Regions from separate parts of the Synechococcus sp. H55.7 genome, predicted to be linked through region 2. Evidence: riboswitches for the same ligand, from Rfam matches in the RefSeq annotation. Region 2 holds a riboswitch; the other holds the start of a gene.
What was found. Region 2 has a riboswitch for cobalamin ahead of NW851_RS07410 (sirohydrochlorin chelatase). Riboswitches for the same ligand answer to the same signal wherever they lie in the genome.
Positions count from the first base shown of each region.

Region 1 (4,470 bases), on a different contig from region 2:
CGTCGATGGTCTGCTGCTGGGTAATGGTGTTCTGCTGGATGGTGAGGTCGCGGGAGATAACGTACTGCCGCCAGGCAATATAGGCGGCCAGGAGAGCGATGAAGATCTGCCCGGTAGCACCGAACACCTCCCCCAAAGCCCCGATCGCCTCCCAGCTTAGGGATCGCAGGGTTGAGAGAACCCCACTCCAGACCACTGCTCCTGCCACGGCCAAGCCGAGGGCTGCTGCCGCCCATCCCAGGCTGGGCCACGTGGTTAGCCACTGCCAGAGATCGCGCCCAATCTGCACCCAGAGCGGCTGCCCCCACCAGCCGGCCAAGCCCAGCCAAGCCAGCACTGCCCCCCAGCCCAGGGCCGGCTGCCCCGTCAACCCCGCCAGCGCCAGCAGCCCCGCCGGGATCCCCAACAGCAGCAGATTAAGCAGGGGGCGCCCAGACGAGAGGGAAGCCAGCGGCAACTCTTGGGAGGAGCCTTCGCGGGCAAGGGCTTCTTCGGTCATGGCAAGGGTATACTCTAGGGGTAGCGTTGGATCTACAAAAAAAGCCTGCGTCAGTCCGTATTTGGAGTTGGGGAAGAGGGCAGGATCCCGCCTCTCGGGTTTGGTAGGATAGCCTCGACCCTCCTTCCTTCTCTGGCCCAGCCTGGTGTGAGGATGACTCCTATGATCGCTTCCTTATCGTTTATCCGTCTGCAGAAATCCGGCGAACACCAATTTACAGCAGTCCTGCCTGACTTGTGGTTGCAGCGTCATGGTTCCCCAACCCTGGCACGACTGGCCGCCTCTCTGCTGTTGAGCACCAGCTTACTGCTGGCGGCAGGAAGGGATCCCAGTTGGGCGCAAACTTCCCTGGACACCGGCCTTTTGGAGAAGCAGGCCCTGCCCCAGGCGCCACCGCTGCCGGACGACCGCCCGGCCATTTTTGTCGATGCCGCCAACGGCAGCGATACCCAAGGGGATGGATCCCGCAACAACCCCTTCAAGACCATCACCCATGCCATTGGACAAGCGCCAGCGGGCAGCATCATCCAGCTGCTGCCGGGGATCTACAGCGCAGAAAGCGGCGAAGTCTTCCCCATCCGCCTCAAAGCTGGCCTTATCTTGCGCGGGGACGAGTCCAACCTAGGGGAGGGCTACCTGATCGATGGCGGCGGCACCTACATGAGCCCGACCCTGGCCCGGCAAAATGTTGCTCTGCTGGCCGAGACCGGCTCAGAGGTGCGCGGAGTTACCCTGCGCAACCAGGGGCGGCGCGGCTATGCCCTCTGGATAGAATCGGCTTCCCCCCGCATTCTCAACAACAGCTTTGTGGGCAGCATCCACGACGGGATCTTCCTTGCCGGCGCCTCCAACCCCTGGATAGAGGGCAACCGCTTCTACAAAAATGGGGCCAACGGCATCTCCGTCTTGGGTACTTCCCAGCCCACCATTGTCAATAACCTCTTCCAAGAGACCGGCTTTGGCCTCACCATCGACCAGCGCTCGGCGCCGATGGTGCGCAACAACCGCATCCTGCAAAACCGCACCGGCATTGTGGTTGGCGGCAGCGCCCGGCCCATCTTGCGCAACAATCTCATCGCCCGCAACCTGGAGACTGGCCTGACAGCTATCACCACCGCCCAGCCCGATCTGGGCACGGCCTCGGATCCCGGCAACAACATTTTTGAGGGCAACGGCCAGTACGACATCCACAACGCCACCCGCGGCCTGCGCCTCAACGCCAACGGCAACCAACTGGCGGGCAAAACCAAAGGGGAGCTGGATCTAGCGGGCCAAACCACGGTTGCTGCCCTGCCCAGCAGCGCCCCACCACCCATTGCTGCCGGCGGCCTGACGCTGCCCAGCGCCCCCCCGGCTCCCAGCCGGGATCCCCAGCCGGCGGTGGCCAAGCCAGCCGAAACTTCCACAAACCTACCGGTGGTGGCGGTGCCGCAATCGACGGCCCCCCTTCCCCCTCCTGCAGCGGGCTCGGGAGGGCGTATTTTGCCCAGCGGCCCCAGCCAGCCGTCAAGCACGCAACCCCAGGAGTTTGTTGCCGTTCCCTTCACCCCCGATGGCTCTACCACGCCTGCCCAGCCGGTTGAGCCGGCTCCTGCCGCCCCTGTCCGCCAGGCCTCTGCAGCTCCCCTTACCGACATCACCACCCTGCTGCCGCCGCTGGCCCGCCGCCAAGCCAGAGAAAACCCTCCTACCTCCTCCTCTGCACCCTCAAGCTCGGCCCCAGCTCCTCCTGCCCAGGCTGCCGACAAGGACTCCGTCCCGCTGACGCGAGCGGCAACCCAGTTTCGCGTCTTGGTAACCCCCAAGGGCAGCGACGATTTGCAGCGGCTGCGGCAGCTCGTCCCTGAGGCAGTGGAGACCGTGTTCAACGGCAGGACGATGCTGCAGGCCGGCCTCTACGACAGCCGCAGCCAGGCCCAGTCAGTCCTGGATCGCCTGTTGGACGCCGGCTTTGACGCAGTGGCGGAGATGATCTTCCGTTGATATCACTGCCCAGGGATCCCCCCCGGCAGGATAGGAACTCCCGAGCAGGGGATGTATGATGCCTAGCACGGCTTTTTCCAAAAGGACTGCGGAGAAAGCCGTGCCGTCAGGTTGCTCTGGGGATCAGCCAGGGCAAGCAATGGGGAAAGTCCGGTGCAAATCCGGCGCTGTGCCGCAACTGTGATGGGCTAAGGCCCTCAGTCAGGATGCCCGCCTGCGGCTTTGGCTCACAGCTTAGCTCTTCCGCGTCGCACGGAAGCAGGAGAAACCGGATGAAAGTAATTGTTGTATGTCTCAGCCTTGGGCTGGGGAGCTGGAGTTTGGGGATCCCAGCCTGGGCGCAAGCGGTCTTGGACACCAGTCTTAGTGCCGAGATTTTCAATCAACCCGTCACTACACCGTTTCGCCGCCCTGGCTTGCTGCGGGACTCTTCGCGCCCAGTCTATGTCATCACCCGCCAGCAGATGCGCGAGCAAGGGGCAAGGACGGTGCAAGAAGCCCTGCGCTATCTGCCTGGGATCCTCAGCGATGGCACAGCGGGAACTCAGTTGGGAGCTCTTAGCTCTCAATTCATGCGAGGGGCGCGAACGGCGCAGGTGTTGGTGCTCTTGGACGGCCGCCCCCTCAACGATCTGGGCTTCTTTGGCGGGTTTGACCTCTCTCAACTCACCACAGATATTGTCGAGCGAATTGAAGTCTCTCCCGGTGGCGGCTCTACTCTGTATGGCTCGGATGCTGTTGGCGGCGTGATCAACATCGTTACGGTGGAGCCACAGCCAGAAACGGAGACGGTGCTGGAAGCGGCGGTCGGCAGCTACGGCCTCAATGAGCAAGGGATCCAAAGTCGGGGCCAAGCCCAGGATCTGGGCTGGGTGCTCAGCTATCGCCGTCTGAAAAGTAACAACGACTTTCCCTTTGCAATTGAGCGGCTGGGCAAGTCAGGCAAGCGGGAAAACTCGGCGGTGGAGTACCACAACTTGCAGGCCAAGCTTACCTGGCAACTGGCCAAAGACCAAGTCCTAACAGCCAACGCCCTCTACCTCAATAAAGCCTTTCGTGTGCCCAGCAGTGTGGAATTTCCCTCTCCCGATGCAGAGCAAAACACCAACGATCTGCTGCTGGATCTCAGTTGGCTGTGGACTCAGGCAACAGGATCCCTGCAGGCAAGAGTCTTTTTTGACGATCTCAACTACCGTTTCAGTGCTCCGCAAAGCCAGGGATCCCGCGACGTCATCCTGCGCAATGGCTGGGGATCCCAGCTGCAGTATGCTTGGCAAGCCGGCGAAAACCTAGAGGGAGCTTTGGGGGTAGATTATCGCTCCATCTCAGCTCGCAATACAACTTTTTCCTTTGCCAACGGTTCTGCCAATATCAACTACGACGATACGGTTAACCAGGGCGCCCTGTTTGCCCGCCTGGATTACAGCCCGGATCCCAACTTCCACCTTGATCTGGGCATGCGCCAGGACTTCAGCAGTTTGGCCAATGGCTCGGCCACCTCGCCGGCTGTGGGGATCCGCTGGACAGTGGCGGAAGGCACCACCTTGAGAGCCAACTACGCCAGCAGCTTTCGCACCCCCTTGATCTCGGAATTATTCTTTCGGCTGCGAGGCTTTTTTGAAGTGGATGGCAACCCCAATCTCCGCCCAGAGCGAGGGGAGAGCTTTGACGTTGGCTTGGATCAGAGCCTGGGAGATTTTGGCCTGCTGCGGCTAACGTTTGCCCACAACCGCATCCGCGATGGCATCACCTTTGTCAGCCTGGGGCCGCGCCAGGGAACCTATGAGAATATTGGGCTGGTCGAATACACTGGCCTGGAAGCGGCTTTGGATTTGCGTTTGGGGGAAAACTGGACGCTTTTTGCCAACTACACCCTCAATGATCCCATCATCCGCGCTGCACTTAACCCGGCCACAGTTGGCAAACAGCTAGCCTTTGTGGGAGCCGATAGCTTCAACCTAGGCCTAACCTATCGCTATGAGCAGGGC
Region 1 is NZ_JANSJD010000017.1:28,701-33,170, reverse strand. It holds gene NW851_RS09445 (pentapeptide repeat-containing protein) at 1-499, opposite strand, end outside; gene NW851_RS09440 (DUF1565 domain-containing protein) at 662-2,482, shown strand; cobalamin riboswitch at 2,574-2,715, shown strand; gene NW851_RS09435 (TonB-dependent receptor plug domain-containing protein) at 2,755-4,470, shown strand, end outside.
Region 1: it holds a riboswitch for cobalamin, as region 2 does, so the genes downstream of both, NW851_RS09435 (TonB-dependent receptor plug domain-containing protein) here and NW851_RS07410 (sirohydrochlorin chelatase) in region 2, are expected to answer to the same signal.

Region 2 (4,470 bases):
CTTACGTTAAGGCACTTGCCAAGCCCGTCGGTGGTAATCCTCTAATTGAGCCCAGGGATCCGCAGCCGCTGCGGGGGCATGGCCGTGGTTGTGGTGATGGTGATGGGATCCCTGCCCATGGGAATGATGGTCATGATGATGGTGGTGGTGATGGGATCCCTGCGCGTGAGGGTGATCCTGATGGTCATGGTGATGAGTATGCCCCACTCCCAGCTCTGCGCTCACCGCCAGGCGAAACTTGCAGAGGTGGCAGTTCATTGGGGTTTGTCCCTGGAGGGCTTCCTGCTCCAGTTGCTGCAGGCTGTGCAACACCGTATCCACAAGACCCAACTCCGGCAGCATCAGCCACTCGATCTCGGGGTGGCAGCGTCGCCGCTCTTGCACTGCTGCCTCGATTTTTTTCACCAGCACCCCTGTGAAGAGAAAATAGGGCAGCACGATCACCCGGCGCGGCTGCCAGGACAAGGCCCGCTCCAAACCCACCGGCAGGCGGGGGTGGGTGATGCCGATAAAGCAGGTCTCTACGGCGGCCAACCCCGACCCTTCCCAGAGCAGCCGGGCCAGCTTACAGGCTTCGGCGTTGGCTTCGGGATCGCTGGAGCCGCGACCGACAAACAGCAACACCGTTTCCGCCCCTGGGATCTGCCGCGGTTGGGCAGCCAGCAAAGCGGCCAAGCGATCTCGCAGCAGTTGCAAGATCTCGATGCGGATCCCCAGCGGCCCCCCGTAGTGGATGCGCAACTGCGGGTGGAGGGCCTGCAGGCGATCCAGCTCCACGGTCACGTCGAACTTGTTGTGGCGCGCCCCAAACAACAACAGCGGCAGGGCCACGATCTCCTGCCACCCTTGGGCCAAGCATTGTTCCACCCCCTGGGCGATGCTCGGCTGCGCCAGCTCCAAAAAACAAGGGATCACCGGCCGCTGGGGGGTGAGGGATTGGTACGCTTGGGCCAACTCCAGAAAGGCTTGCTGCCCCTCCGGGTCGCGGGATCCATGGCCGATGAGCAAGAGGGGCAATGGAGGAGAAGGAAACTGCCCAACCGCAAGGGGAGGGGAAACAGGGAGGGTATTCAACACAAAAAACTCCGTTCCTTGTGAATCGCAAGGGGTACAGGACAAGGGCAGGTGGGTGTTCTGGCTGAGGGAGGGATCCCATCACAGTTGCGTCACAGTGGCGGATTTGCACCGCGCTTTCCCCAATCTGCCCGAGCCTCTTAGGTTAGCTTGCCGCTTGCTCTTCACCAAGCCCCCCTGGGGGGATAGCCCCGGCCCCCTACCTTGATCCCTAGCTCCCCTCTCCCTCAGGGAGAGGGGCTGGGGGTGAGGGTGCCTCAGGGAGAGGGGCTGGGGGTGGTCGCGCTAGCGGCGCGGAGCGCTTGGGTGCCTCAGGGAGAGGGGCTGGGGGTGAGGGCTGGGAGAGGGGTTGGGGGTGAGGGCCGAAAATGCCGCAGCCGCAGGGCATTAGCCACTACAGAAACAGAGCTCAAGGCCATGGCCGCCCCCGCCAGCATGGGGTTGAGCAACCAGCCGGTGAAGGGGTAGAGCGCCCCGGCGGCAATCGGGATCCCGAGGGTGTTGTAGATAAAGGCGAAGAAGAGATTTTGGCGGATGTTGGCAAGGGTGGCGCGGCTGAGTTGAATGGCGGTGACCACGCCCCGCAAATCGCCGGCTATTAGGGTAATGTCGCTGGCAGCTATGGCCACATCGGTGCCCGTCCCGATGGCGATCCCCACATCGGCTTCTGCCAGTGCCGGCGCATCGTTGATGCCATCTCCCACCATCGCTACCGGGTGTCGGGGCCGTCTGAGCTGGCGAATGTAGGCTGCCTTTTGCTCAGGACGGACTTGGGCGATCACCCGGCGAATGCCTGCCTGCCGAGCAATGGCCTGGGCAGTGGTGGGGTTATCCCCGGTTAGCAGAATCACCTCCAGGCCCATCTCCTGCAGCTGGCGCACCGCGGCGGGGGAGGTGGGTTTGATCGGGTCGGCAATGGCCAACAGCCCCACCAGACGATGGGATTGCGCCACGCCGATCACCGTTTTGCCCTGGCTTTCCCAGGTCTGAACCCGCTCCGACCAAGAGGGATCCCACGGGATCCCCAGCCAGCTCAGCCGACCGATGCGCACCTGCTGCCCCTCCACCCAGGCTTCTGCCCCCTCGCCCACTTTTGCCTGAAAGTGCTGGGCCGACGGGATTGAGATGCCTTCGGCTTTGGCTTTTTGCACCACCGCCTGGGCCAGCGGATGTTCCGAGTATTGTTCCACTGCTGCTGCCAGGCGCAACAGGGCTAGGGGAGAAGAGCCTGGCGTCCAGATATCGGTGACGCTGGGACGGCCCTCGGTGAGGGTGCCGGTTTTGTCCAAGACCACCGTGCGCAAGCGGTGGGCCAATTCCAGGCTATCGGCGCTTTTTACCAGGATCCCCAATTCCGCCCCCCGCCCCGTCGCCACCATGATCGAGGTGGGGGTGGCCAACCCCAGCGCACAAGGGCAGGCGATGATCAGCACCCCAATGGTGTTCACTAAGGCCAGCGTCGGATTGCCCGCCAGCCCCCACCAGAGGACAAAAGTTAGAATGGCTACCCCGATCACCGCCGGCACAAACCAGGAGGTCACCCGATCCGCCACTTGTTGAATGGGGGCCTTGGATCCCTGGGCCTCCTGCACCAGGCGCACGATCTGGGCCAGAAGCGTATCTTTGCCCACCCGCCGCGCTTCCATCACAAAGCTGCCCGTCTGGTTGAGGGTGGCCCCGATCACCTCATCTCCTGCCGACTTGCTCACCGGCAGGCTCTCGCCAGTTACCATCGACTCGTCCAGGCTGGAGGATCCCTCTAGAATGACCCCATCCACCGGCACCTTCTCACCGGGGCGCACCCGGATCCGATCCCCCACCTGCACCGCCGCAATCGGGATATCCTGCTCCACCCCGTCGCGGATGACCCTTGCCGTTTTCGGCTGCAACCCCATCAGCTTGCGAATGGCTTCGGAGGTTTGCCCTTTGGCCCGCTGCTCCATCCACTTGCCCACCAGCACCAGGGTGACGACCACCGCCGCCACTTCGTAATACACATCCGGGTGCAGGCCCTGGCGATGAAAGAAGTCGGGGAAAGTCGTCGCCAAAAGGGAGTAGAAAAAAGCAGCGCTCGTTCCCAAAGCTACCAAGGTATTCATGTCCGCCGAGCGCCGTTGCCAAGCCGCCCAGGCGCCACGATAAAAGTGCTGGCCCACCCAAAACTGCACCGGCGCCGTCAGCAGCAACTGCAACCACGGATCCTGCAGCCAGGGGGGCAGGCCGGGGATCTCCCGTCCCAGCATCATCGGCAGGGATCCGATCAGCAGCACCGTGCTGAGGCCCACTCCTATCGCCACCTTCAGCTTCAATTCCCGTTCCGCCACCCATTGGGCGATCCGTTCTGTGTCGTCCGGATCCGACTGTTGCCAATCGTCTTCGACCAAGCGCGCCCGATACCCCGCCTGCTCCACCACCCGGATCAATGCTTGGGGATTCACCAGCCGGGGATCCCCGCGGACGATGGCCTGCTCGCTGGCAAAGTTGACCGTTTGGGCTGTAACGCCCCGCACGCGACTCAGGGCCTGTTCAACGCCGGCAGCGCAGGAGGCACAGCTCATACCCTGGATGGCCAAGCGCCAAGTGCCGCCAGCAGATGAAGCGGACAGGCCGGGGGCAGCGGAATGGGAACCAGAATCAGACATGGCTGTCCTCAGAGCAAAAATTTAGGTAGTAAAGAAAAAGCGACGCAAAAGCTCTCTTCCCCCCCACAAGGGGAAAACCCCACCTCTGAACTCTGTCCTGCCGACGCCGCCGGGCAGGAAAAAATCGCTAGGCCGGCGGATAGCCCACTTGGGCAAGCACCTGCCGCCAGTCGCTGTCGGCTCGCTCAGACGTAATCCGCACCTGCTTGGTCTTGGGATCCGCTTCCACTTGGGCCTGGGGATCCCGTTGCCGCACCGCCTGCGTGATGGTATCTACACAAGCCGCGCAGGCCAGCTTGGGCACCGTCAAAACAACTTGCATCCTGGGAAGCCTCCCCAACCCACTGCCACCTGCTTGATGCTAAACCTTCCAGTGGGCTGGAAGGTCAAGAGGGTGGCTGAGGTTCCTCTATGTTCCAGCGGTAATCCACCTGATAGCCCCGCTGTCGCCACTCCTCCTCCAGTTGCAACTGTTGGGTCAGGGCTTTGCGCAAAGAGTTGATCAGCTCTTGCGTGCGGGCTCGATTGCCAAAATCCTGTTCCTCCACAGTCGGAAACGTTTGCCGCTCCAGAACCCGCAGCAGAAATTCGTAGTGGACGTGAGCTGGCACAGGAATACGTTTCATCGATCTAGGCCATTCTTGGGATCCATTGACAATCCTGGGTTTACTGGGGTGACAACAGGGAGCGGACGGCTTGGCCGGGATCCGGCTGCGTTACCAGCGCTTCCCCCACCAGCACGGCGCGCACCCCC
Region 2 is NZ_JANSJD010000011.1:104,442-108,911, reverse strand. It holds gene NW851_RS07410 (sirohydrochlorin chelatase) at 7-1,077, opposite strand; cobalamin riboswitch at 1,107-1,243, opposite strand; gene NW851_RS07405 (heavy metal translocating P-type ATPase) at 1,386-3,716, opposite strand; gene NW851_RS07400 (heavy-metal-associated domain-containing protein) at 3,844-4,038, opposite strand; gene NW851_RS07395 (DUF5340 domain-containing protein) at 4,103-4,342, opposite strand; gene trpC (indole-3-glycerol phosphate synthase TrpC) at 4,383-4,470, opposite strand, start outside.